Regions from separate parts of the Microbacterium wangchenii genome, predicted to be linked through region 1. Evidence: predicted binding sites of a transcription regulator. Region 1 holds the regulator's gene; the other holds the start of a gene.
The links. The regulator HrcA, encoded in region 1, represses chaperone genes, less so after heat shock. The targets are predictions, from matches to a motif close to TTNGCACTCGNNNNNNNCGAGTGCNAA.
Positions count from the first base shown of each region.

Region 2: a site for HrcA is predicted at 1,407-1,433, ahead of groL (chaperonin GroEL). Genes of this name have one in related genera too.

Region 1 covers NZ_CP038266.1:1,993,188-1,998,255, reverse strand. Annotated here, with positions in the region: gene hemW (radical SAM family heme chaperone HemW) at 1-757, shown strand, start outside; gene hrcA (heat-inducible transcriptional repressor HrcA) at 836-1,876, shown strand; gene dnaJ (molecular chaperone DnaJ) at 1,928-3,052, shown strand; gene E4K62_RS09570 (16S rRNA (uracil(1498)-N(3))-methyltransferase) at 3,056-3,787, shown strand; gene E4K62_RS09565 (HIT domain-containing protein) at 3,867-4,214, shown strand; gene E4K62_RS09560 (PhoH family protein) at 4,171-5,068, shown strand, end outside.
Region 2 covers NZ_CP038266.1:2,710,895-2,715,962, forward strand. Annotated here, with positions in the region: gene groL (chaperonin GroEL) at 1-1,368, opposite strand, end outside; gene E4K62_RS13085 (cold-shock protein) at 1,606-1,806, opposite strand; gene E4K62_RS13090 (LytR C-terminal domain-containing protein) at 1,940-2,518, opposite strand; gene E4K62_RS13095 (DUF3263 domain-containing protein) at 2,550-2,795, opposite strand; gene E4K62_RS13100 (DUF2332 domain-containing protein) at 2,805-3,794, opposite strand; gene msrB (peptide-methionine (R)-S-oxide reductase MsrB) at 3,869-4,276, shown strand; gene E4K62_RS13110 (nitroreductase family protein) at 4,342-4,932, shown strand; gene E4K62_RS13115 (DMT family transporter) at 4,929-5,068, opposite strand, start outside.

The sequences.
Region 1 (5,068 bases):
GTCCACCCGCCCGCACGTGCTGGCGGCGCTGGATCGCACGCACGATCCGGCCAACGTCCGCACGGCCGTCGCCGCCGCCCGCCGCGCAGGACTGGACGTCAGCGTCGACCTCATCTACGGCACGCCGGGGGAGTCGCTGGAGGACTGGCGCGCCTCGCTGGAGGAGGCGATCTCGCTCGAGCCCGACCATCTGTCCGCCTACGCGCTGATCGTGGAGGACGGCACGAAGCTGGCCCGTCAGATCCGCCGCGGGGAGTTGGCCGAGCCCGACGATGACCTCGAGGCCGACATGTACGAGCTGGCCGACGACCTGCTCGGCGCGGCCGGCCTGGAATGGTACGAGGTCTCCAACTGGGCACGTGGGCCCGAGCACCGCTCCCGTCACAACCTCGCGTACTGGCGCGGCGCCGACTGGTGGGGCTACGGTCCGGGCGCGCACAGTCATGTCTCCGGCCTGCGGTGGTGGAACGTGCGTCATCCCGCCGCGTACGCCGCCCGGCTCGCGCAGGGCACGTCGCCGGCGGCGGGGCGGGAACGGCCGGATGCGGCATCCCGGCGCCTGGAAGAGGTCTTGCTGCGCTCGCGCATCCGGGAGGGCTACCCGGTCGCGGAACTGCTCGGCGAGGGGCGGCACGCCGTGGCCGGTCTCGTCGCCGACGGCCTCGTCGAGGGCGCCGACGCGGTGCGCGGTCACGTCGTGCTCACGCGGCGGGGTCGCCTGCTCGCCGATGCCGTGGTGCGCACCCTCACGCAGTGAGCCTCGGCGGCCGTTCGGACTTCTCCGCTAGAATTGGCACTCAGAGTGTAAGAGTGCCAGTCGGTGGAGAGGAGTGCCATGGTCACCGAACGCGGGCTCCAAGTGCTGCGGGCCATCGTGCAGGACTTCGTCGACACGAGGGAACCGGTCGGCAGCAAGGCGATCGTGGAGCGGCACGCGTTCGGCGTGTCGGCGGCCACCATCCGCAACGACATGGCGCTGCTGGAGGACGAGGAGCTCATCATCGCTCCGCACACCTCCTCCGGGCGCGTACCCACCGACAAGGGCTACCGCGTCTTCGTCGATCACCTGGCCGAGTTGCGTCCGCTCTCCGGGGCACAGCGCTCGGCGATCGCCTCCTTCCTCGACGACTCCGGCGACCTCGACGACCTGCTCGGACGCACGGTCCGGGCCCTCACCCGGCTCACGGGCCAGGTCGCCATGGTGCAGTACCCCTCGTTCGCCACGGCGAACGTCACCCACGTCGAGCTCGTGAGCCTCGGCGGTGGCCGCATGCTCGTGGTCGTCGTGACCGACACCGGACGCGTGACGCAGCGGATGGCCTTCTCCCGCGAAGAGCCCACCGACGCCGACCTCGCGCAGCTGCGCAGCCGCATCGGCGGTCTCGTCGTGGGGCATTCCGTGCGGGATGCGTCGGAGCGACTTGCCACGATCCTCAGCGGCGGCGCGACCCCTGCCGGCGGCGTCGATGCGATGGCGCAGCCGATCCTGCGGGTCCTGGCCGAGGAGCTGGAGGAATTCCGGCAGGATCGCCTCGTCATGGCCGGTGCCGCCACGCTCGCGCGCCGCGAATCCGACTTCCGGGGCAGCATCTACCCGCTCCTGGAGGCGATCGAGGAGCAGGTGACGCTGCTGCGCCTGATGAGCGAGATGGTCGCCGACGATCAGGGCCTGTCGGCGAGTATCGGACGTGAGAACGAGCCGTTCGGCCTGACCGAGGCATCCGTCCTCGTGAGCGATTACGACGCACCCGCCAGCGGCGCCCGCGTCGGGCTGCTCGGTCCCACCCGGATGGACTACCCCTCCAACCTCGCGGCGGTCCGTGCCGTCGCGCACTATCTGACCCGGATGCTCGAAGAGGACGAGAACGGCCGCTGAGGCGCATCCGGTCTCCGAACGATCCCGCTGAGAGCGGGCAGGAAGGCGACTGTGGCTGACCATTACGAGGTCCTCGGCGTCGCGCGCGACGCGGCACCCGACGAGATCAAGCGCGCGTATCGGCGACTGGCACGCGAGCTGCACCCCGACGTCAACCCCGGTGAGGATGCGGCGGAGCGCTTCAAGCTCGTCACGCACGCGTACGACGTGCTGAGCGACCCGGATCAGCGCCGCCGGTACGACATGGGCGGCGACTCGAATCCGTTCGCCGGCGCGGGTGGGGCCGCGGGATTCGGTGGCTTCAGCGACATCTTCGAGACCTTCTTCGGCGGTGCCGGCGGCGGCGGACGCGCCGGCCGGCCCCGGTCGCGGCGCGAACGGGGTCAGGATGCGCTCGTGCGGGTCAACCTGGATCTCGGCGACGTCGTCTTCGGCACGCACCGCGACCTGGAGGTCGACACCGCCGTGCTGTGCGAGACGTGTCAGGGTTCGTGCTGCCAGCCCGGCACATCCGAGGTCACGTGCGACATCTGCCACGGCAGCGGGAACGTGCAGCGCACCGTGCGGAGCCTCCTCGGCAACGTCGTCACCTCGCAGCCGTGCACCACGTGCCAGGGCTACGGGACGACCATCCCGTACCCGTGCGCGACCTGCCAGGGTCAGGGGCGTGTGCGGGCGCGCCGCACCGTGTCGGTGGACATCCCCGCCGGCGTGGAGACGGGGCTGCGCCTTCAGCTTCCCGGCTCCGGCGAGGTGGGCCCTGCGGGAGGGCCCAACGGCGACCTGTACCTGGAGATCCATGTCGCCGCCCACGACGTGTTCAGCCGCGAGGGCGACGACCTGCTCGCCACGCTGGAGGTGTCGATGCCCGACGCCATCCTGGGCACCGAGACGACGATCGAGGCGCTGGACGGCGAAGTGCAGCTGGAGCTGCGTCCCGGCGTGCAGTCCGGTGATGTGCTGACCATCAAGGGCCGCGGCATCACCCCGCTGCGCGGGACGCAGCGCGGCGACCTGAGGGTCGGCGTGCACGTCGTGACCCCCACGCGCCTGGACGGCAAGGAGCGTGCCCTCATCGAAGAGTTCGCCCGCCGGACGAAGGCGCCCGGGCCGCGCCTCGCGGAATTCCACCAGGGCCTGTTCGCCAAGCTGCGCGACCGGTTCCGGAACAGCTGACCCGTGGCGCTGCACTTCCTCGCCGACGCCGCCGCCGATGCACAGCCGGGCGATGACGTCGTGCTCACCGGAACCGAGGCGCACCACGCCGCGAACGTCCGGCGTCTGCGTGCGGGGGAGACGGTGACGGTGGGCGACGGCCGCGGTGTGTGGCTGGAGGGCGCGGCGGCGCACGTGTCGGCGCGCGAAGTCGTGGTGCGCGTGGCCACACGCACGACGGTCGACGCCCCCACGCCGCGGCTGATCCTCGTGCAGGCTCTGGCCAAGGGCGACCGGGACGAGCTCGCGGTGCAGGCTGCCACCGAGCTGGGCGTGGACGGCATCATCCCGTGGCAGGCGGAGCGCAGCGTGTCGCGCTGGGACGGCAAGGTCGACAAGGCCCTCGCCCGCTGGCGCACCATCGTGCGGGAGGCGGCCAAGCAGGCTCACCGCGCGTGGCTGCCCGACGTGGAGGGACCTGTCGACACCGCCGGTCTCACGCGGATGCTGCCGGGGGTGCGGATGCTGGTGCTCGAGCCGTCGGCGACGCGGCCGCTCGCAGCCCTGGACCTGGGGGCGGATCCGCGCGACGTCGCCCTCGTGGTCGGGCCCGAGGGTGGTGTATCGCCCGATGAGCTGTCGGCGCTGTCGACGGCGGGGGCGGAGCCGGTGCGCCTGGGAACCACGGTGCTGCGCACCTCGACCGCCGGCGCGGCGGCGCTCTCGGTGGCCAACGTCGCCCTCCGCCGCTGGTGACTCCGCTCCCTCCCCACCGGCCGCTGAGCCGGTTGCGGGTGCTCGCCTCGTGGGGGTGGCCGGTGAATAGACTGGACCAATGAGCGAACCGTCGATCTTCACGCGCATCCTCGAGGGCGAAATCCCCGGCGAGATCATCGCGGAGACCGAGAACGCCTTCGTCATCCGCGACATCGCCCCCAAGGCTCCCGTCCACCTGCTGGTCATCCCCAAGACGGGTGAGTACCGCAACGTCGTCGAGCTGGCCGCCGGCGACCCGAGCCTCCTCGCCGAGCTGGTGGGCCTTGCCAACAGCGTGGCCGCCGAGCACGCCGGCGGCGACTTCCGGCTCGTGTTCAACACCGGGCCCAAGGCCGGACAGACGGTGTTCCACGTCCACGCCCATGTGCTCGGCGGCGACCTCGACGAAGCGAGCCTCGGTGCCTGACGAGTCCGACCTCACCGTGGACCACGTCTACGCCGACGGCGTGGCCATGGTCCAGCTCCTCGGCCCGCAGGACCGGCTGCTGCGGGTCGTGGAGAAGGAGCATCCCGACGTCGACGTGCACGTCCGCGGCAACGAGATCACCCTCACCGGGCCCTCCGACGCGGTCGCCCGCGCACGGTCGCTCGTAGACGAACTGCTGGCGATGACCAAGGCCGGGCACGGGCTCGACCCCGCCGACGTCTCCAGCTCCAGCCGCATCCTGCGCAGCAGCGCCGACGCCGGCGGCGGCCCGCGGCCCTCCGAAGTGCTCGGCGAGGCGATCCTGTCGTCGCGCGGCAAGGTCATCCGGCCCAAGACGCTCGGGCAGAAGGCCTACGTCGACGCCATCGACGAGAGCACCATCGTGTTCGGGATCGGGCCGGCCGGCACGGGCAAGACGTACCTCGCGATGGCCAAGGCCGTGCAGGCGCTCCAGCGTAAAGAGGTCAGCCGCATCATCCTGACCCGTCCCGCCGTCGAGGCCGGCGAGCGGCTCGGATTCCTCCCCGGCACGCTCACCGACAAGATCGACCCCTATCTGCGACCGCTCTACGACGCGCTCAACGAGATGATCGACCCCGAGATCGTGCCCAAGCTCATGGCGACGGGAACGATCGAGGTCGCACCCCTCGCGTACATGCGCGGGCGCACCCTCAACGATTCGTTCGTGGTGCTCGACGAGGCCCAGAACACCACGCCCGAGCAGATGAAGATGTTCCTCACGCGTTTGGGCTTCGGCACGCGGATGGTCGTCACCGGCGACATCACGCAGGTCGACCTGCCCCAGGGCACCTCCGGCCTGCGCCTGGTCACCC
Region 2 (5,068 bases), 720 kb from region 1:
GGCGTTGAGGGCGATCTGCTTCAGCGGAGCCTCGATCGCGACGCGGACGATGTTCGCACCGGTGGCCTCGTCACCCTCGAGCGACAGACCCTCGAACGCGATCTTGCCGGCCTGGATGAGCGCGACGCCACCACCGGGGACGATGCCCTCCTCGACGGCCGCCTTCGCGTTGCGAACGGCGTCCTCGATGCGGTGCTTGCGCTCCTTCAGCTCGACCTCGGTGGCCGCGCCCGCCTTGATGACGGCGACGCCGCCGGCGAGCTTGGCCAGACGCTCCTGGAGCTTCTCGCGGTCGTAGTCGCTGTCGGTGTTCTCGATCTCGCGGCGGATCTGGGTCACGCGACCCTCGATCTGAGCCGTGTCACCGGCACCTTCGACGATGGTGGTCTCGTCCTTGGTGATGATGACCTTGCGCGCACGACCGAGCAGGTCGACCGTGGCGTTCTCGAGCTTGAGGCCGACCTCTTCGGTGATGACCTGGCCGCCGGTGAGGATCGCGATGTCCTGGAGCTGAGCCTTGCGACGGTCGCCGAAGCCGGGAGCCTTGACGGCAGCCGACTTGAAGATGCCGCGGATCTTGTTGAGCACGAGCGTCGCGAGAGCCTCACCCTCGACGTCCTCAGCGATGATGAGGAGCTCCTTGCCCTCCTGGATCACCTTGTCGACGATCGGCAGCAGGTCCTTGATGTTCGAGATCTTCTGGTTCGCGATCAGGATGTAGGGGTCTTCGAAGACCGCTTCCTGACGCTCCGGGTCGGTCACGAAGTAAGGGTTGATGTAGCCCTTGTCGAAGCGCATGCCCTCGGTGAGCTCGAGCTCGGTGCCGAAGGTGTTGGACTCCTCGACGGTGACCACACCTTCCTTGCCGACCTTGTCGATCGCCTCGGCGATGAGCTCGCCGATCGCGGGGTCAGCGGCGGAGATCGATGCCGTGGCGGCGATCTGCTCCTTCGACTCGACCTCCTTGGCGCCGGCGAGGAGCTGGTCGGTGATGGCCTTGACGGCCTTCTCGATGCCCTTCTTCAGCGAAATGGGGTCGGCGCCGGCTGCGACGTTGCGCAGACCTTCGCGCACGAGCGCCTGGGCGAGAACGGTCGCGGTGGTGGTTCCGTCACCGGCCACGTCGTCGGTCTTCTTGGCGACCTCCTTGACCAGCTCGGCGCCGATCTTCTCGTAGGGGTCGTCGAGCTCGATCTCCTTGGCGATCGAAACACCGTCGTTCGTGATCGTGGGGGCGCCCCACTTCTTCTCGAGCACGACGTTGCGACCGCGGGGGCCCAGGGTCACCTTGACGGCGTCGGCCAGGATGTTGAGACCGCGCTCGAGGCCACGGCGGGCCTCCTCGTCGAAAGCGATGATCTTTGCCATATGTGTGATGTCCCTCCCGGATGGGGGCTGTCAGTCTGTTAGCACTCCACAAAGACGAGTGCTAAGCCATTCTGGCACTCGCCCCATGCGAGTGCAAGCTGCGACCGTGTGCGCGCGTCGCTCGGCACGCGCGCACGGGAACGCGAAGGAGGCGGCATCCCGCGGCGACTCCGGGCGCCCTCGCCCGCGGGAGTCACTGCGCGATGCCGCCTCCGAACGAGACGCGCGCGAACGGCGTCAGAGGACGCGCACTGCTTCGGCCTGAGGGCCCTTCTGGCCGGCGCCGACGGTGAACTCGACCGCCTGCCCCTCCTCGAGAACCCGGAACCCGGTCATGTCGATGTTGGAGTAGTGAACGAAGACGTCCTCTCCGTCGCCGGAGGTGATGAAGCCGAAACCCTTCTCGGCGTTGAACCATTTGACGGTGCCCTGGGCCATGCTCTTCTTCTCCTGATGCTGTCGGACGCAGGTCATCGTATCCACGGCGCAGAAGGGCGCGACCCCTCGCCGGGCAACTGTTGACACGCCCGCATCGAAGTGTTTACCGCCCGGAAACACGCGGGCGACGGCCTCAGGGCGCGGGGGTGTCGACCCGGTCGAGTCCGATGACGACGGTGAGCTGACGCCCGGCCTCGTCCTCCTCGGTCTCGAGGTCGTCCGGTGGCAGGTACTGGGCGCTCAGCGCGATCTCGGCCCCGCCGATCGTCTCGGCCAGCCCCAGCGCGGCCGCCTCGTCCGCTTCCTGGGCGTAGTAGACGGTGGTGGTGGGGAAATCGGTGGCTCCCGCGGCGCCTGCGGTGACCGCATCCGCCGACCAGCCGGCGGTGATGACGACATCGCGGATCTGGGTTGCGAGCCCTTCTTGCGGCGTCGCGTTGAGCACCAGGACGGGGTAGGTGGTGTCGACGACGGGCTCGACGACGGGGGCCGGCTCGGTGGTGGGCACCGGCTCAGGTGCCAGCGAGATCCGCCCCGACATCACGAGGGAGCCGAAGATGCCGGCCACGACGAGGACGACGGTGGCCACGGCAGCCCACAGGAACACCATCCCGCCGCGCATGCGCGGATTCTCCGCACGATGGGCGCCGACGCGGCCCGTGCTGGGGGCGAGGTCGTCGAAACGGTCGCGCGGGTACGTCGTTCGAGCCACCCCCCGATGCTACCGGGCCGTCCCCGCCCGATCAGCGAACGCCGGCGCGGGCGGCGCGGGTCGCGGCGCGCTCGTCGCGGAGCCGCCGCAGCCGCCGTACGAGCAGCGGATCGTGCTCGAGCGCTTCGGCGGTGTCGATCAGACGGCCGAGCAGCTGGTAGTACCGTGCGGGGGGCATGGCGAACTCGGCACGGATCGCCTCCTCCTTCGCACCGCCGTGGCGGCGCCACTCCGCTTCGAAGGCGAGCAGCGCACGGTCGCGGTCGGAGAGGGGCACTCCTCCACGCTAAGCCCGGTGGTGCCCTGCACCCGGGAGCCACTCCACACACGCGCCGAGTGGATCCACCGCCGCCAGGATGTCGCCGTCCAGCGCGAGTGCGAATCCCCCCGGCCATGGTGCCGGGACGGATGACCAGCCCTCGTGCAGCGCGGGTTCGTCGATCGTGATCCACCGGCCCGCCGCCCGCGCCGCCTCGATCACGGCGCTCCGGCCGGCGCGGGGAATGTGGGCGAGCACCCCCGGGGTGGTGACCACGAGCGTGGCCTCCCGCGGTGCGCGGGCGGCAGCGGCGGCGAGCGCGTCGGCGGCGTCGCCGGCGATCAGCAGCGGCGGATCGGCCGCCGCCACCGCCAGCGCGGCTTCCACCCGCTCGCGCCGGCCCTCCTCGCCCGGCCACACCAGGCCGGTCAGCCAGGCGCGATCCCGAGGGTCGCGGGCGTCGAGCGGATCGAGGTCGATCCCGGCCCGCCACACCACCTCCGGCATCCGCAGCGCGGGGTCACCCGTCAGCCGGCTGCCCAGCACCACCGGCGCGGGACCTGCGGGAGGGTCGATCCGGCGCACGCCGTGCCCCGTCTCGTACCGGTAGGAGTAGCGGTCGGGGTACAGACACAGCCCTGCGCTGGCCCCCACCTCCAGCAGCGCGATCGGACCCTCGATGAGACTCAGCGCGGGAAGGAGCGCCGCGCAGCGCAGCGGTTCGTTGGTCTGGATGCGGCGGGCCGCGCATTCGGCGACGACCTCGTCGGCGTGCGCCCGCAGCCAGGCCGCCCACCGGGGGAATGCGGCCTCGGGGGCTCCCAGCATCCGGGTGACGGCGAAGACGAGCGGCGGTTGCCGGTGGGTCGCGGGGATCCGGGTGAGGATCCGCGCCGTCGCCGCGTCCGCCACGACCCCCGCCGCCCACTCCGCGTACAGCGCCGAGCGGCCGGGCGCCTCCTCCCGCGCGAAGCGGTCGTAGCGGGCGATCACGGCGTCGAACTCGGGTGTGCCCACTCCGGCATTATCCGCTGCGAGCGACCGGGGTGCCGCGGGTTCGGGTTGAATGGAGGAAGAGAGGACACACCCCCATGAGCTATTCCGTTGACAAGACCGACGAGCAGTGGCGCGCCGAGCTGGACCCCCAGCAGTACGCCGTGCTGCGTCAGGCCGGCACCGAGCCCGCGTGGAGCGGTGAGCTCCTGAACGAAGAGCGCGCCGGCCTGTACGCGTGTGCGGCCTGCGGCGCGGAGCTGTTCCAGAGCGGGACGAAGTTCGATTCGCACTGCGGCTGGCCGAGCTTCTACGAATCGGTGCGTCCCGAAGCGGTCGAGCTCATCGAAGACCGCAGCCACGGCATGGTGCGCACCGAGGTGCGCTGCGCGAACTGCGGCTCCCACCTCGGCCACGTCTTCCCCGACGGCTTCGGCACGCCCACGGGCGACCGGTACTGCATGAACTCCCTCGCATTGGAGTTCTCTCCCGAGTCCGAGGCGTGACCCTCCCCGAGCCCTCTTCGCCCGCCGAGGCGGCCACCGGAACCCCCGAGCGCGGGGGCTCCGCGTTGGAGGCCGTCCGGGCACGCCGGTCGTGGTCGCGCGTGACCGACGAGGCGCCCACGCGCTCCGAGTTGGAGGCCCTCGTGTCGGCGGCCGGACGCGTCGCCGACCATTCGTCGCTGCGTCCATGGCGGCTCATCGAGCTGCGCGGCGCGGATCGCGAACGGCTGGGTCGCGCCATCCACAAGGCGCTCGGCCAGGACGGCAGCTCGACCAAGCCGCTGCGCGCGCCGCTGCTCGTGGCGATCGTGGTCAGCTACCGCAAGAGCGACAAGGTGCCGCGCTGGGAGCAGGAGGCGGTGGCCGCGGGCGTCGCCCACACGCTGAGCCTGCTGTTGGACGAGGCCGGCTGGGGGGTCATCTGGCGCACGGGGCACTACACGCGCAGCAAGGCGGTCGCCAAGGCGCACGGGCTCGGCAAGGACGAGGCACTCCTGGGCTGGCTCTATGTCGGCGGGAAACCGGACACCGAGCGCGGCGGGCCGCGCAAGGGCGTGGATGCGGCGGCACACCTGACCCCGATGCCGGGGAAGTCCAGCCGGGGGTCGAAGAAGAACGCCGCCGACGCCGCGAAGGACGAATCGACCGCGCTCTAACCCGCCGCGGGGCGCCGGCGGCGTCGGACCACGACGATCGCGACACCCGCGAAGGCGATCACGACGGCGGCGAGCGCGACCGGCAGCGGCGGTCCCGAGGGCGCGGGCCAGATCGCATCGAGCGCGACCGACATCG